Regions from separate parts of the Microbacterium sp. Ru50 genome, predicted to be linked through region 1. Evidence: predicted binding sites of a transcription regulator. Region 1 holds the regulator's gene; each other region holds the start of a gene.
What was found. Region 1 encodes HrcA, which represses chaperone genes, less so after heat shock. Its sites were predicted from a motif close to TTNGCACTCGNNNNNNNCGAGTGCNAA; they were not measured.

Region 1 (4,516 bases):
CACCAGCTTGGGGTCGGCCGCCGTGACGCTTCCCTCCAGCCAGGCTCCCGCGCCGTCGCCGACGGTCACCGCCTCACCGACCCGCACGCGTCGCACGCCCGCCGCGTGGTGTGCTTCGGCGCCGGTGAGCTCGACGGACTCGCCCGGCCGCGCGATGAGCGGCGGGTCGACGAGGAAGTGCAGAGCCATGGGCTCAGCTGTTCCGGAAGCGATCGCGGAGCTTGGCGAAGAGACCCTGGTGGAACTCGGCGAGCTGCGGAGCCGGAGACTTCGTACGCTTCTTCAGCTCCTCGATGAGCGCCCGTTCCTTCGCGTCGAGGCGCGTCGGGGTGACGACGTGGACGCCGACACGCAGGTCTCCGCGCGTCGAGCCGCGAAGCGGGGTGATCCCGCGACCCTTGATGGTGAGGACATCGCCGGACTGAACGCCCGGACGCAGCTCGAGATCGACGGGACCGTCGAGCGAATCGATCGTCGTCGTGGCGCCCAGGACGGCGTCGGGCATCGACACCTCGAGCGTGGCGAGCAGGTCGTCGCCCTCGCGGCTGAACACGTCGTGCGGAGCGACCGTGACCTCGAGGTAGAGGTCGCCGTTGGGGCCGCCGGCCGGGCCGACCTCGCCGGATCCGGGAAGCTGCAGGCGCAGTCCCGTCTCGACGCCGGCGGGGATGTCGAGGGAGACGGTCCGGCGAGCCCGGACGCGTCCCTGCCCCTGGCAGGTCGTGCACGGGTAAGGGATCGTCGTGCCGTAGCCCTGGCAGACGTTGCAGGGCTGCGACGTCACGACGTTGCCCAGGAGGCTGCGCACGGTGCGCTGCACGTTGCCCGCGCCGTGGCAGACGTCGCAGGTCACCGGCTGCGTTCCGGGCTGACAGCACGAGCCCTGGCACGTGTCGCAGAGCACCGCGGTGTCGACCTCGATGTCGCGATGCACGCCGAACACGACGTCGCCCAGCTCGAGCGTGACCCGGACGAGGGCGTCCTGCCCGCGTTCGCGTCGGGAGCGCGGGCGCCCGGCACGACCACCGCCTCCGGCGCCGCCGCCGAAGAAGGTCTCGAAGATGTCGCTGAATCCGCCGAAGCCCGCGGCTCCGCCGAAGCCCCCGGCGGAGTCGCCGCCCATGTCGTAGCGCTGACGCTGTTCGGGGTCGCTGAGGACGTCGTAAGCGTGTGTGACGAGCTTGAACCGCTCGGACGCATCCTCGCCCGGGTTCACGTCGGGGTGCAGTTCTCGTGCCAGGCGTCGGTACGCCTTCTTGATCTCGTCGGGCGACGCGTCGCGCGCGACGCCCAGGACCTCGTAGTGGTCAGCCACGGATCGCCTTTCCGCCCGGAGGGGCGTGGGTGGGTGGGGGTCAGCGGGACTTCTCGTCTTCGTCGAGGAGCCGGCTGAGGTAATGCGCGACGGCGCGGACCGTCGCGAGGTTCGTCGGGTAGTCCATACGGGTGGGGCCCATGAGCCCGACCCGGGCGCGCGAGCCCGGGACGTCGTAGTCGCTCGTGACGACCGACGCCTCGGACAGCCCGTACGGCTCGTTCTCGCGGCCGATACGGGCTGCGACGCCACGGTCGTCGGCGACCATCTCGCCCATGAGCCGGAGCAGAGTCACCTGCTCCTCGATGGCCTCGAGGAGCGGGTAGATGCTTCCGCGGAAGTCGGCCTCGCGGCGGGCGAGGGTGGCCGTTCCAGCCATCACGAGCCGGTCCTGGCGGAACGTCTCGAGCTCTTCGACGAGGATCCGAGCGATCTCCCGCACCGCGTCGCCGATCGGATCGCCGACCGAGTCACCCTCCGCGAGCGCCGAGACGGCGGTGACCGCATCGCGAACGGCCGCGCCGGTGACGGCCGCGCGCAGCGTCGCCTTGGCCACGGCGAACTGCCCTTCATCGAGCACGGTCCGCACGACTCCCACGCGCTGCGAGACGCGGCCGGTATCGGTCACGACGATGACGACGAGACGTCCGCCGCCGAGGTCGACCAGCTCGAGGTGCGACACCTGGGCGCGGGCGAACGACGGATACTGCACCATCGCGACCTGGCCGGTCAGCTGAGTGAGAGCGCGCACCGTGCGGACGAGAAGGTCGTCGAGGTCGGTCGGGCCGTCGAGGAAGGTCGTGATCGCCGCGCGCTGGGCCGCGCTCAGAGGACGCAGCCCCGCCAGGTGATCGACGAAGACGCGGTATCCCTTGTCGGTCGGGACGCGTCCGGATGACGTGTGGGGCGCTGCGATGAGCTCCTCGTCCTCGAGGAGCGCCATGTCGTTGCGGATCGTCGCGGCCGAGACGCCGAAGGCGTGGCGTTCGACGATCGACTTGCTTCCCACGGGCTCGCGGGTGTCGACATAGTCCTGCACGATCGCCCGCAGCACCTGCAGTCCGCGCTCTGAGACCATGTCCGTCACCTCCTGTTTGGCACTCGATGTCTGCGAGTGCCAATTCTACCGCGTGGGCGACGCAGGGCGTCTCTTCGCGATCACTCCGTGAGCGCGCGCACGACCGCATCGGCCATGAGGCGTCCGCGCCGGGTGAGGACGACGCGACCGCGTACGGCTGCGGCGCCTTCGATGAGACCGTCGGCGATGAGGGAGGCCACGGACGGGCGTGCGTCGGCGTCCAGATCGTCGATCGCGAGTCCGTCGACGATCCGCGAACGCAGGAGCACGGACTCCAGACGACGGGCATCGGCATCGGGGCGCTCGCGTCCGGCCGCGGGTGAATCGCCTGCTGCAAGACGCTGGGCGTATGCGGCCGGGTGCTTGACGTTCCACCATCGCAGGCCCGCGAGGTGGCTGTGGGCGCCCGGTCCGTATCCCCACCAGTCGGTTCCCCGCCAGTAGGCGAGATTGTGGCGCGAGCGCTGGTCGGCCGACCGGGCCCAGTTCGAGACCTCGTACCAGGAGAAGCCGGCGACGGCGAGTCGGTCATCGGCCAGTTCGTACATGTCGGCCTGCAGGTCGTCGTCGGGCGCGGCCACCTCGCCGCGGCGGATCTGCCGCTCGAGACGGGTGCCCTCCTCGATGATCAGCGCGTAGGCGGACACATGGTCGGGCTCGAGCGCTACCGCGGTGTCGACCGAGCGCCGCCAGTCGTCGAGGCTCTCCCCCGGCGCACCGTAGATCAGGTCGACCGAGACGTCGAGTCCGGCTCCCCGCGCGGCGGCGACAGCGGTGGACACGTTCGCGGGGTCATGCGTGCGATCGAGCGCGGCCAGCACGTGCGGTACGGCGGACTGCATGCCGATCGACAGGCGCGTCACACCGGCCGCGGCCAACTCGTCGGCGACCCGCGCGCTCATCGTGTCCGGGTTGGCCTCGACGGTGACCTCCGCCCCGGCGGCGATGCCGAAGGTGTCACGTACTCCCCGCAGCATCCGCGCGAGGTCGCCGGCGGGAAGCAGCGTGGGGGTGCCGCCGCCGAAGAACACCGTCTGCGCCGGACGGCGGGGGCCGCGCTCGTCGATCACGGACGCCGACAGCGCGATCTCGCGCAGCACCTCGTCGGCGTACGCGTCCTGCCGCGCGCCCCGCAGCTCGGTGGCCGTGTAGGTGTTGAAGTCGCAGTATCCGCACCGGACCCGGCAGAAGGGGACGTGCAGGTAGACCCCGAAGGGCACGTCGGGGTCGATGACGAGGTCGTCCGGCAGGGTGCCGCCGGCCGGCACCGGATCACCGATCGGCAGTGCCGCCCCCATCAGGCGCCGGGCGTCGCGTACAGCGGCGAGATCGCGCGGAGATATCCCTGGAAAAGCAGCCGGCGCCGACGGCGGACGAGCCCCTTCAGCATGCGGTAGGCCAAGGCGGTCGGGCGGTCGAACGCTCGCACGACGAACCAGACCTCGTCGTTGTCGCGCCACTCCAGGAGGAACGACTCCTCGCCGCTGACGACGGAACCGCCGACGGTTCCGAGGGCGAACGCCACCCGGCGCGGCTCTTCGTCGACGAAGATCACGCGCAGTTCGGCATCCGCGCTCTGGCCCGCGACCCGGCCGTGGACCTGGAGCGTGGTTCCGGCTCCGACGTACGGGGTGCCGTCCGCGGCGAAGCGCTGCTCGTGCTCCATGCTGCTGGGAGCGACGGCGTTGCCCTGATCGTCGAATGCGACGCCGGTGTACATCGGTCCCGAGGCGGGCCGCACGTCGGCCACGCGCAGACCCGCCCCGCGGAGCGCGGCCCACGACATGAGAAGGTCGGCGGCGGTGTCGAAGCGTGCCTGCCCGCTGCCGATCCGCCAGGCGTCTTCGGCCGGGATGCTGTGCTCCGGCGGATACGCCATGAGGTCGTGGGCGCGCGTGGCACCGACCGCCGCGTAGTCGACGGTTTCGTCTCGGAAGGTCCCGCGTCGCTGATGCATGGGTCTCCTCGTTGCTCCCGGAAGGGCTACTTCTTGTCCTTGCCCTCGACGTCACCCGACAGAGCGGCGATGAAGGCCTCCTGCGGAACCTCGACGCGACCGACCATCTTCATGCGCTTCTTGCCCTCTTTCTGCTTCTCGAGGAGCTTGCGCTTACGCGTGATGT
Region 2 (4,516 bases), on a different contig from region 1:
AGGTGAAGTCCTGCAGCTCGGCGTTGCCGGCACCGGTCCAGAACGCCTGCAGGTTGTCGCGGAAGGTTGCGATCGACGCGGGGTCGACGGCGGGGTAGGTGCCCTTCGCGCCGGCCATCGTGCCGGCCTCGAAGTCATCGCCGAAGTTCGCCAGGTTGCCGTCGACGAGGTAGAGCTGCTCGGGCGACACGTCGGCGCCGATGAGCTCGGGGATGATCGTCTTGACCTCTTCGAACGTGATGAGGGCGATCGCGTCGGGGCCGGCCGCGAGCACGTCCTCAACCTGGGCCGAGAAGTTCGTGTCACCGGTGTTGTAGAGCGAGGTCGCGACGACCTCGCCGCCGGCGGCCTCGAAGGCGGCCTTGGTGAAGCACGCGAGGCCGGTTCCGTAGGCGTCGTTGAGCACGATCATGCCGAGCGTCTCGTTGCCGTCGGCGCCGATCAGGTTGCCGAGCACCTCTCCCTGCAGCACGTCGGAGGGAGCGGTGCGCCAGTACAGGCCGTTGTCCTTGTACCCGGTGAACGCGGCAGAGGTGTTGGCGGGCGAGAACTGGATGGCGTTGGCCGCGATCACCTGGTCGATGAACTGCAGCGACGTGCCCGAGGATGCCGCTCCGATGATCGCCGTGGCACCTTCGCCCAGCAGTCGGGGGATCTCCGTCTCGTACGCCTTGTTGTCGGTGTCACCCGAGTCGCCCTGCTTGAGGTCGATCGTGATGCCCTTGCCCGCGGCGTTGATCTCGGAGGCGGCGAACTCGGTCGCCGAGATCTCCGGCGGGCCGAGGAACGCGAGGTTGCCGGTCACGGGCAGCGCCGTGCCGATCGTGTAGGTGAGGTCGGTGCCGGGACCCGTCGAGGTCGAGGTGTACTCCGGCGTGTACGACGCGGGCTCGGCCGCTTCGCAGTCGATGGGGAAATCGGCCGAGGTGTTCCCGCCGGCGTCGCCCGACGCAGCGGGTTCGCTGTCTCCGGCACAGCCTGCGAGGACGAGGGCACTCGCGCCGATCACGGCGATACCGCCGAGGACCTTCGCGGTGCGGGAACGGGTGAGAACGCCCATTGTGCTCCTTGATGAGTGGGAACGCGGCACCGAAGCCCCGCGAGGTTGGGTCAAACCTAGTGGCGCGTCCGCGTCGGCGATGTTGCGATGTGTTAACGGTCTGTTACGCGACCCAATCGTTATCTGCGGCCTCGCGTGCGGCCTGTCATTCCGCGGTTGGGACCGTTGTCACGACCGTCATCGCGCCGAGCCGACGAGCCGGAATGCGAAGCGGGAGCCTCAGACGACGGGAGCGACGTCGGATGCCTCGTCTATGCGCTTCGGGCGACGTGCGGCCCGGAGAGAGTCGACGCTCAGCACGACGAGGGCGAGCCAGACGAGCCCGAAGCCGATCCATCGCTCGAGCGGCATCGGCTCGCCGAGGATCCAGGCTCCCGTGATGAACTGCAGGATCGGCGCGACGAACTGGAGCAGGCCGATCACCGTGAGGCTGCTGCGCCGGGCGCCGGCGGCGAAGAAGAGCAGGGGCACGGCGGTGACGACACCCGCGAGGGTGACCAGCGCGGTGTGTCCGGGGCTCACCGAGCCGAACACCAGCCCGCCGGTGAGCGCGACGATGATCGCCTGAACGATCGCGACCGGCGCCAGCCAGAGCGACTCGAGCGTCAGGCCGCTGACGGCGTCGACCGACGGCCCGATCTGCTTCTTCACGAGGCCGTAGGTTCCGAAACTCGCGGCGAGCGTCAGCGCGATCCACGGGAAGGCTCCGTAGCCGACGACGATCACGCCGACGGCGACGGCGGCGATGCCGATGGCGACCCACTGCGCCACCCGCAGCCGCTCCTTCAGGACGAGGACGCCGAGGAGCACCGTGACGATCGGGTTGATGAAGTACCCGAGACTCCCCTCGATCACGTGCCCCGTGAGGGTGCTGACGAGGAAGACCTGCCAGTTCACGTAGATGAGCAGGCCGGCCACGATGGTCCACAGCACGAGGCGCGGCGTGCGCAGGATCGCGATCAGCTTGCCCCAGGCGCGGAGCACCGTGAGAAGGATCGCGCAGAAGACGAGCGAGAACAGGATGCGCCACGACACGACCTCGAACGGGCCCATCGGGGCGAGCGTGAGGAAGTACAGGGGCATGAAGCCCCACAGCACGTACGCCGAGAACGCGTAGATCCCGCCGAGAGAGCGTTCACGGGCGGGATCGAGGGGTGTCACGAGCCAAGCATAGGACGGTCATGACATGCTGCGCCGGTCGCGGACTGCCATCCGCCGCCGCGCGCCTGCCATGACGAAGGCCCGGATGCGGTGCACCCGGGCCTTCGTGGAAGAGCTCTGCGTCAGCGGACGACGACGGCGAGGACGTCGCGCGCCGAGAGCACGAGGAACTCGTCAGCGCCGAACTTGACCTCGGTTCCGCCGTACTTGCTGTAGATCACGCGGTCGCCGACGGCGACGTCGAGCGGAACACGGTTGCCGTTGTCATCGATGCGGCCGGGGCCCACCGCCACGACCTCGCCCTCCTGGGGCTTCTCCTTGGCGGTGTCGGGGATGACCAGACCACTCGCAGTGGTCTGCTCGGCCTCGACCTGCTTGATGACGATGCGGTCCTCGAGCGGCTTGATGGAAACCGACACGGTCTACCTCTTTCTTCGACAAGACTTGTTGGCAATCTCACCCTGAGAGTGCCAACTCCGAGTCTAGGGGGACGTTGGCACTCACGCAACGCGAGTGCCAACCTGCCGCGGCATCGATCCGACCCCGCGCGTAGGCTGTCGTGGTGGATCACGCCGAGCTCTCCGCGTTGCTGACCCCCGAGGGACTCCGTCTGGTCGACACCCTCCGGATCTCCTCGACCGCGGATGCCGCATCGGCCGTGTCACGGCTGCGGCGCGAAGGCCTCTCCCCCGACCTCGTGTCGGCGGTCGTCGGTCAAGCCCGGCTGCGCGAGCGCGCGCGGGCGAAGTTCGGTCCGTTCGCCGACCGGATGCTGTTCACCCGCGCGGGTCTCGAGCAGGCCACGCGTCTCGCGGTCGCCGCACGCCACGCCGGCCGGTTCCGCGACGCCGGCATCGCGCGGGTCGCCGACCTCGGCTGCGGGATCGGCGGCGACGCACTCGGCTTCGCGGGCATAGGGCTCGAGGTTCTGGCCGTCGACGCCGACGAGATCACCGCCGCCCTGGCCGCCTACAACCTCGCCCCGTTCGGCTCGTCCGCCCGGGTGCGCCACGGCCGCGCCGAGGAGACCGATCTCGACGGTATCGATGCGGTCTGGCTCGATCCCGCCCGCCGCACCTCGGGCCACAGCGAGACGCGGCGCGTCGCGGCATCCGACTACACGCCGTCGCTCGACTGGGCCTTCGACCTCGCGCGGCGGATGCCGACAGGGATCAAGCTCGGGCCCGCGTTCGACCGCGACGACCTCCCGCCGGAAGGCGAGGCGCAGTGGATCAGCGCGGACGGCTCGACCATCGAGCTGGTGGTGTGGTCGGGCTCCCTCGCCCGCGCGGGCGTGCGCCGTTCGGCCCTCGTTCTGCGCGGCGACCGTGCCGCCGAGCTCACCGCGCCCGCCGACACCGCCGACGCCGACCCCCGCGACCTCGGCGCCTACCTGCACGAGCCCGACGGCGCCGTCATCCGTGCGCGCCTGATCGGCGACGTGGCCCGCGCGCTCGAGGCCGGCATGCTCGCCGGTGGGACGGCGTACATGACATCCGACGCCGGACGCACCAGCCCGTTCGCCACGACGTTCCGCGTTCGTGACGTGCTGCCGCTCAAACCGCGTGAGATCGAGGCCGCCCTCCGACGCGCCGACATCGGCATCCTGGAGATCAAGAAGCGCGGCGTCGACATCGATCCGGCGCAGTTCCGCAAGAAGCTGCGCCTGTCGGGGAGCGCGTCGGCGACGCTGTTCCTCACGCGCATCGGTGATCGCCGCGTCGCCGTCCTCGCGGATCGCGTCGAGGACGAGCCCGGTGGCGCGAGTCAGCCCAGCAGCCCCGCCTGAGCCGCCGCCCACACGAGCCAGCCCGCGCTGTACAGGATCGACAGCGCCGCGAGGCCCAGCGCCCAGACGGCCACGGTGCGACTCTCCCACGGGTGACGGAGGGCGAGCACGGCCATCACGACGGCGGCGATGCCGAGCGGGAACGCCCACCCGACGAACAGTGACAGCGCGAGCGCGACGATCCCCAGGGCCAGCGCCCACGCTCCCGACCGCGGGAGGATCTCGGGCGCCGGAGCCCACTCGACCCGCGGCTCGGGCACGACGGGCTCGGCCGGTCGCTCGGCCGCGGGGACGAACTGCAGCGGGGTCGGCTGCGTGAACTCGCGCTGGAACCCGCCACGGTGCTCCCCCGGAAGCGGCGCGGCCTCGGGCGCCGCAGCGACATCGCCCGTCGGCGCGTCCACCGTGGGGCGCCGACTGCGCAGCCGGTCGTCGCTCACCCGCGCACCTGGATCTCGGTCACCGGAAGCGTCGAGTCCGCGCCGAACGAGAGGGTGGAGGGCTCG
Region 3 (4,516 bases), 950 kb from region 1:
GCGACGCATCATGCCGACCAGCTTAGGCGGGCAGTAAAGTTGTCGCCATGAGCGATCGTCGTCGTGCCGTGGCAGCGTGGGAGAGCCTGTTCCGCGCGCAGCACGAGATCTTCGACGACATCAGCAACGACTTCGCCGGCGATGAGCTCACGCAAGCCGAGTACGACGTCCTTCTCACGGTCGTGCGCGGCACCGGTCATCGGGCGCGGCTGCGCGATGTCACGGCCAACATGCTCATCAGCCAGCCGAGCGTGTCGCGCCTGGTCGACCGGATGGTCTCGCGCGGCCTCATCACCAAGTGCGGTGACCCCACCGACGGTCGCGGCGCGATGCTCACCGCGACCCCGGAGGGCGTCTCAGCCTTCCGCCGGCTCGCTGCGGCCCACGGTCGCTCCATCGCCGAGCGGATGTCGATGCTGTCGACCGAGGAGCTGGAGCAGCTCGAGCAGCTGACGACGAAGCTGCGCCGCCTGCCCTGACGCCCGGCGGAGCGGTCGGGCGGCGTCCCGCGGTGTCGTGGGGCGTCGTGCGGCGTCGTGGGGCGTCACGCGGTGTCGTGGGGCGTCGTGCGGTGTCGATTCCTCCCCAGGCGGGACGGTGACCCGACATTCTTTGACCGAACATAGGTCCGACTCACATGTCGTACCTTGCTGGCATCATGGGAACATGACAGCGAATGGCGTGGGTGGCGAAGTGGGACGCGAGGCCCCCACACCGTCGCAGGCGCTCGCTCTCTCGCGGTACGCGGAGGCGCTCGACCTCTCTCACGCCGCTGACATCGCCCGCACTCGGGCGCTGGCCGATCTGGGCCACGCCGCCCTGCACAACGCGCGCCGCGACGGCGTGCGCGGCATGGCGTCGGATATGGAGCTGCGGTCGGTGGCAGCCGAAGCGGCCGGGATGGCCCGGCTGACCGACCGCCGGCTGCAGGGTGAGATCGACCACGCGATGACGGTCATCGACGACTACCCCACTGTGTTCGACGCGTGGGTGCAGCGGCGGATCGAATGCGGACACGTGGATCTGGTGGTGCGCGTCGGCGCGGGGGTGCCGGCTGCGATGCGGGATTCGTTCGCGGAGGCCGCGATCGGGGTGTGTGAGCGGGATGTGCCCTCCCGCGTGCGGGGTGCGCTGGAGACCCTGGCAGCCCGGTTGCATACGCAGACGTTCACAGAGCGGCACAAGACCGCGGTCGCGGAACGGTGCGTGCGCGTGTTCCACGGAACCGACGGAATGTCGAACCTCGTCGCCAGTCTGCCCACGGTGATCGCGGCGGGGATGCTCGACCGGCTCACGCAGATGGGACAGTCGGTGAAGGACGCCCGGGTCGCGGGCACTGGCGGTGCCGGGGCGGGCGGGGCGGATGCCGCTGGCCGGGGCGCCGGCGCGGATGCCGGGGAGAGTTCGGCGGCGGATGCCGCAGAAGCGGGCGAGCCCGCCGATACCCGGACGATGGACCAGCTGCGCGCGGACATCCTGGGCGACCTCGTTCTCGGCGGCGCGCCCGTGGTCGACCCGACCTACGGGACCGACCGGGCCGGTGGGCTGGGGGCGATCCGGGCACGCGTGCAAGTCGCCGTCGCCGCGGGGACACTGATGGGCAAGGACGAGAACCCCGCCGAAGCCGTCGGGGCCGGGCTCGTCGATGCCGACACCGTCCGACGACTCGCCGGGCAGGTCAGCGAATGGGACCGGCTCTTCATCGACCCGGTCATCCGCACACCGGTCGAGATCGACACCTATCGGCCCACCGCATCGATGAAGAAACTCCTGATGGTGCGGGACCAGCACTGCCGGTTCCCCGGATGCCGGCGCGCCGCGATCCGGTGCGAGATCGACCACACGATCGATTACGCCCTTGGCGGCCACACCCACATCTTCAACCTCGCCCACCTCTGCCAAAGACACCACTCGATGAAGCAGTTCACCAAGTGGGAGGTCAGACAGATCGGAGGCGGGGTTCTCGAATGGACCTCACCCCTCGGCAGGACCTACCGCGAAGACGTCCCCATACCGGCCGTCTGCTTCGCCATCGACACCGCGAGCCCGCCACGGGATGCCGGAAGCGGCGGGCCACCGACGGACGAACCTCCACCGTTCTGAGTTCGGGGCGTGTGTCCGCGCACGTTCCGAGGCCGGGCACGACGGACTCGCGCGCCTTTGGTCACCGGTGACGCATCTCCTCAGCCGCGACGCATCGGCGCATCCGCGCATCCGCGCATCCGCGCATCCGCGACGCATTCGGCACCGACCCGCACGCGACGGGCGGCCGCCGCCCCCGAGGGAGCTGCGGCCGCCCGTCGTGCGAACGCGGATTTGCGCGATCAGTTCTCGATCGGCACCACCGGCGCGGCTGCGTCGGTCGTGACCTCGACCTTGCGCGGCTTGGCCTTCTCGCTGACCGGGATGGTCACGGTCAGGACGCCGTTGTTGTAGGTCGCGGCGATGCCTTCCGTGTCGACGCCCTGGCCGAGGTTCAGCTGGCGCAGGAAGCTCGCGGCTTCACGCTCGCGCGTGATCCACTTCACTCCGTCGCCGCTGGTGAGCGTGCGCTCGGCGCGGATCGTCAGCAGCTGGCCGTCGACGTCGATGTCGACCGAGCCCGGGTCGATGCCCGGCAGGTCGGCGGTCATCACGTAGTGGTCGCCGTCACGGTAGAGGTCCATCGGCATGCGACGGGGGCCGCGGCGCGTGTCGAAGAGGCTCGAGGCAATGCGGTCGAGGTCGCGGAACGGGTCGTAAGTAGCCATCGATCTTTCCCTTCTCTGATGCTTCATGTTGAGATCTGGAAGTTGAGCCCTGTCGGCTCAACTGCATTCAGATTAGCACTCTCCCCCATCGAGTGCCAAGGGTTCTCGCACGGCGAACAGCGCCCCGGAGACGGGGCGCGGAAGGGCCTCTCAGCACTCGACGACGTTGACGGCGAGCCCGCCCTCGCTCGTCTCCTTGTACTTGTGTGACATGTCGATCCCCGTCTGCCGCATCGTCTCGACGACGGCATCCAGCGAGACGTAGTGCTGCCCGTCGCCCCGCAGCGCGAGGCGCGCAGCGGTGACCGCCGTCGACGCGGCGATCGCGTTGCGTTCGATGCACGGGATCTGCACGAGACCGCCGACCGGGTCGCACGTGAGCCCGAGGTGGTGCTCCATCGCGATCTCCGCCGCGTTCTCGATCTGCGCGTTGCTGCCACCCATGACCGCCGTCAGGCCCCCGGCCGCCATCGCGCACGCGGACCCGACCTCGGCCTGACACCCGCCCTCCGCACCCGAGATCGAGGCGTTGGCCTTGAAGAGCGAGCCGAGCGCCGTCGCGGTCAACAGGAACCGCCGAATCCCGCGCCGACGGTCGAGATCCTCCGAGGCCAGGCGCGACTCCGCCGCGAACCGCCACCAGTACATCGCCACCGCGGGAACAATCCCCGCGGCCCCGTTGGTGGGCGCGGTGACGACGCGTCCGCCCGACGCGTTCTCCTCGTTGACGGCGAGCGCGAACGCACCCAGCCACTCCCCCGGGAGCTCCCGCCCACCCGCGGCTTCGGCCGCCTCGAGCTGCGCACGCATCGCGCCCGCGCGCCGCCGCACGCGCAGCATCCCGGGCAACGTGCCCTCGGCACGCAAGCCCGCATCGACGCACCCCGACATCGCATCCCAGATCGCGTCGAGCCCCGCGGCGACCTCAGCCTCGGGACGAAGCACCTCCTCGTTGCGGCGCGCGAGCCCGGCGATGCTCACCCCGTCGCGCTCGCACAGCTCGAGCAGCTCGGCCGCCGTGCTGAACCGGTACGGCCACGCGACATCGCTGCTCGGTCCGCCTCCCGCTCCCCGCGGAGCGGCGTCTGCCCCCGCCCGGCGGATGAAGCCACCCCCGACCGAGAGATACGTGTCCGACGCGACGAGATGGCCGGCGGCATCCCACGCGCTCAGCGTCATCGCGTTCGGATGCTCCGGCAGTCGCGTCCGCGGCTCGAAGGTCACATCGCCTCGCGAGAACGGCACCGGATGCCGGCCTGCGAGCAGCAGAGGTGAGCCGTCCGTCCAGCTCGTCCACGCCGCGCGGACCGCATCGGGATCGACCGTCTCGGGCGCGTGGCCCTGCAACCCCGCGACCACCGCGTCGGGAGTGCCGTGCCCGATGCCGGTCGCTCCGAGCGACCCGTACAGCACGCAACCGACGCGCACGACCTCGGGCAGCCTGCCGGCGGCCTCGAGCCCGACGGCGAAAGCTCGGGCGGCGCGCAACGGGCCGACCGTGTGGGAGCTCGAGGGTCCTACACCGATGGAGAACAGCTCGAACGCCGAGACGTAAGCGCTCACACCTCCAGGCTACGCCAGCATCTGCCGTACGCACCGGGCGACGTCAAGGGCCTGCCGACGGATACGCCACGCGCCTATCGTCGCGACCGATGACCACCCCATCCCACCCCCGTCTGGCATCGCTCAAGGCAGCCGCGCGCACCGCGGGTGGCGAGGCCTTCGCGGTCTCGCGCCTTCTGCTCGCCGGCAAGGCGGCCCTCGCC

Region 2: groES (co-chaperone GroES) is a predicted target of HrcA. The motif match lies at 2,715-2,741, and genes of this name have one in related genera.
Region 3: C3481_RS06095 (Hsp20/alpha crystallin family protein) is a predicted target of HrcA. The motif match lies at 2,823-2,849, and genes of this name have one in related genera.

The regions. Positions count from the first base shown of each region.
Region 1 is NZ_PQSV01000001.1:315,170-319,685, forward strand. Features, by position in the region: gene C3481_RS01400 (16S rRNA (uracil(1498)-N(3))-methyltransferase) at 1-189, opposite strand, end outside; gene dnaJ (molecular chaperone DnaJ) at 194-1,315, opposite strand; gene hrcA (heat-inducible transcriptional repressor HrcA) at 1,356-2,393, opposite strand; gene hemW (radical SAM family heme chaperone HemW) at 2,474-3,691, opposite strand; gene C3481_RS01420 (DUF1990 family protein) at 3,691-4,350, opposite strand; gene lepA (translation elongation factor 4) at 4,377-4,516, opposite strand, start outside.
Region 2 is NZ_PQSV01000006.1:16,496-21,011, forward strand. Features, by position in the region: gene C3481_RS15120 (ABC transporter substrate-binding protein) at 1-1,060, opposite strand, end outside; gene rarD (EamA family transporter RarD) at 1,280-2,221, opposite strand; gene groES (co-chaperone GroES) at 2,344-2,640, opposite strand; gene C3481_RS15135 (class I SAM-dependent methyltransferase) at 2,784-4,010, shown strand; gene C3481_RS15140 (hypothetical protein) at 3,989-4,450, opposite strand; gene tsaD (tRNA (adenosine(37)-N6)-threonylcarbamoyltransferase complex transferase subunit TsaD) at 4,447-4,516, opposite strand, start outside.
Region 3 is NZ_PQSV01000001.1:1,267,993-1,272,508, forward strand. Features, by position in the region: gene C3481_RS06080 (DUF2207 domain-containing protein) at 1-12, opposite strand, end outside; gene C3481_RS06085 (MarR family winged helix-turn-helix transcriptional regulator) at 48-479, shown strand; gene C3481_RS06090 (HNH endonuclease signature motif containing protein) at 667-2,103, shown strand; gene C3481_RS06095 (Hsp20/alpha crystallin family protein) at 2,325-2,750, opposite strand; gene C3481_RS06100 (L-serine ammonia-lyase) at 2,901-4,313, opposite strand; gene C3481_RS06105 (FUSC family protein) at 4,403-4,516, shown strand, end outside.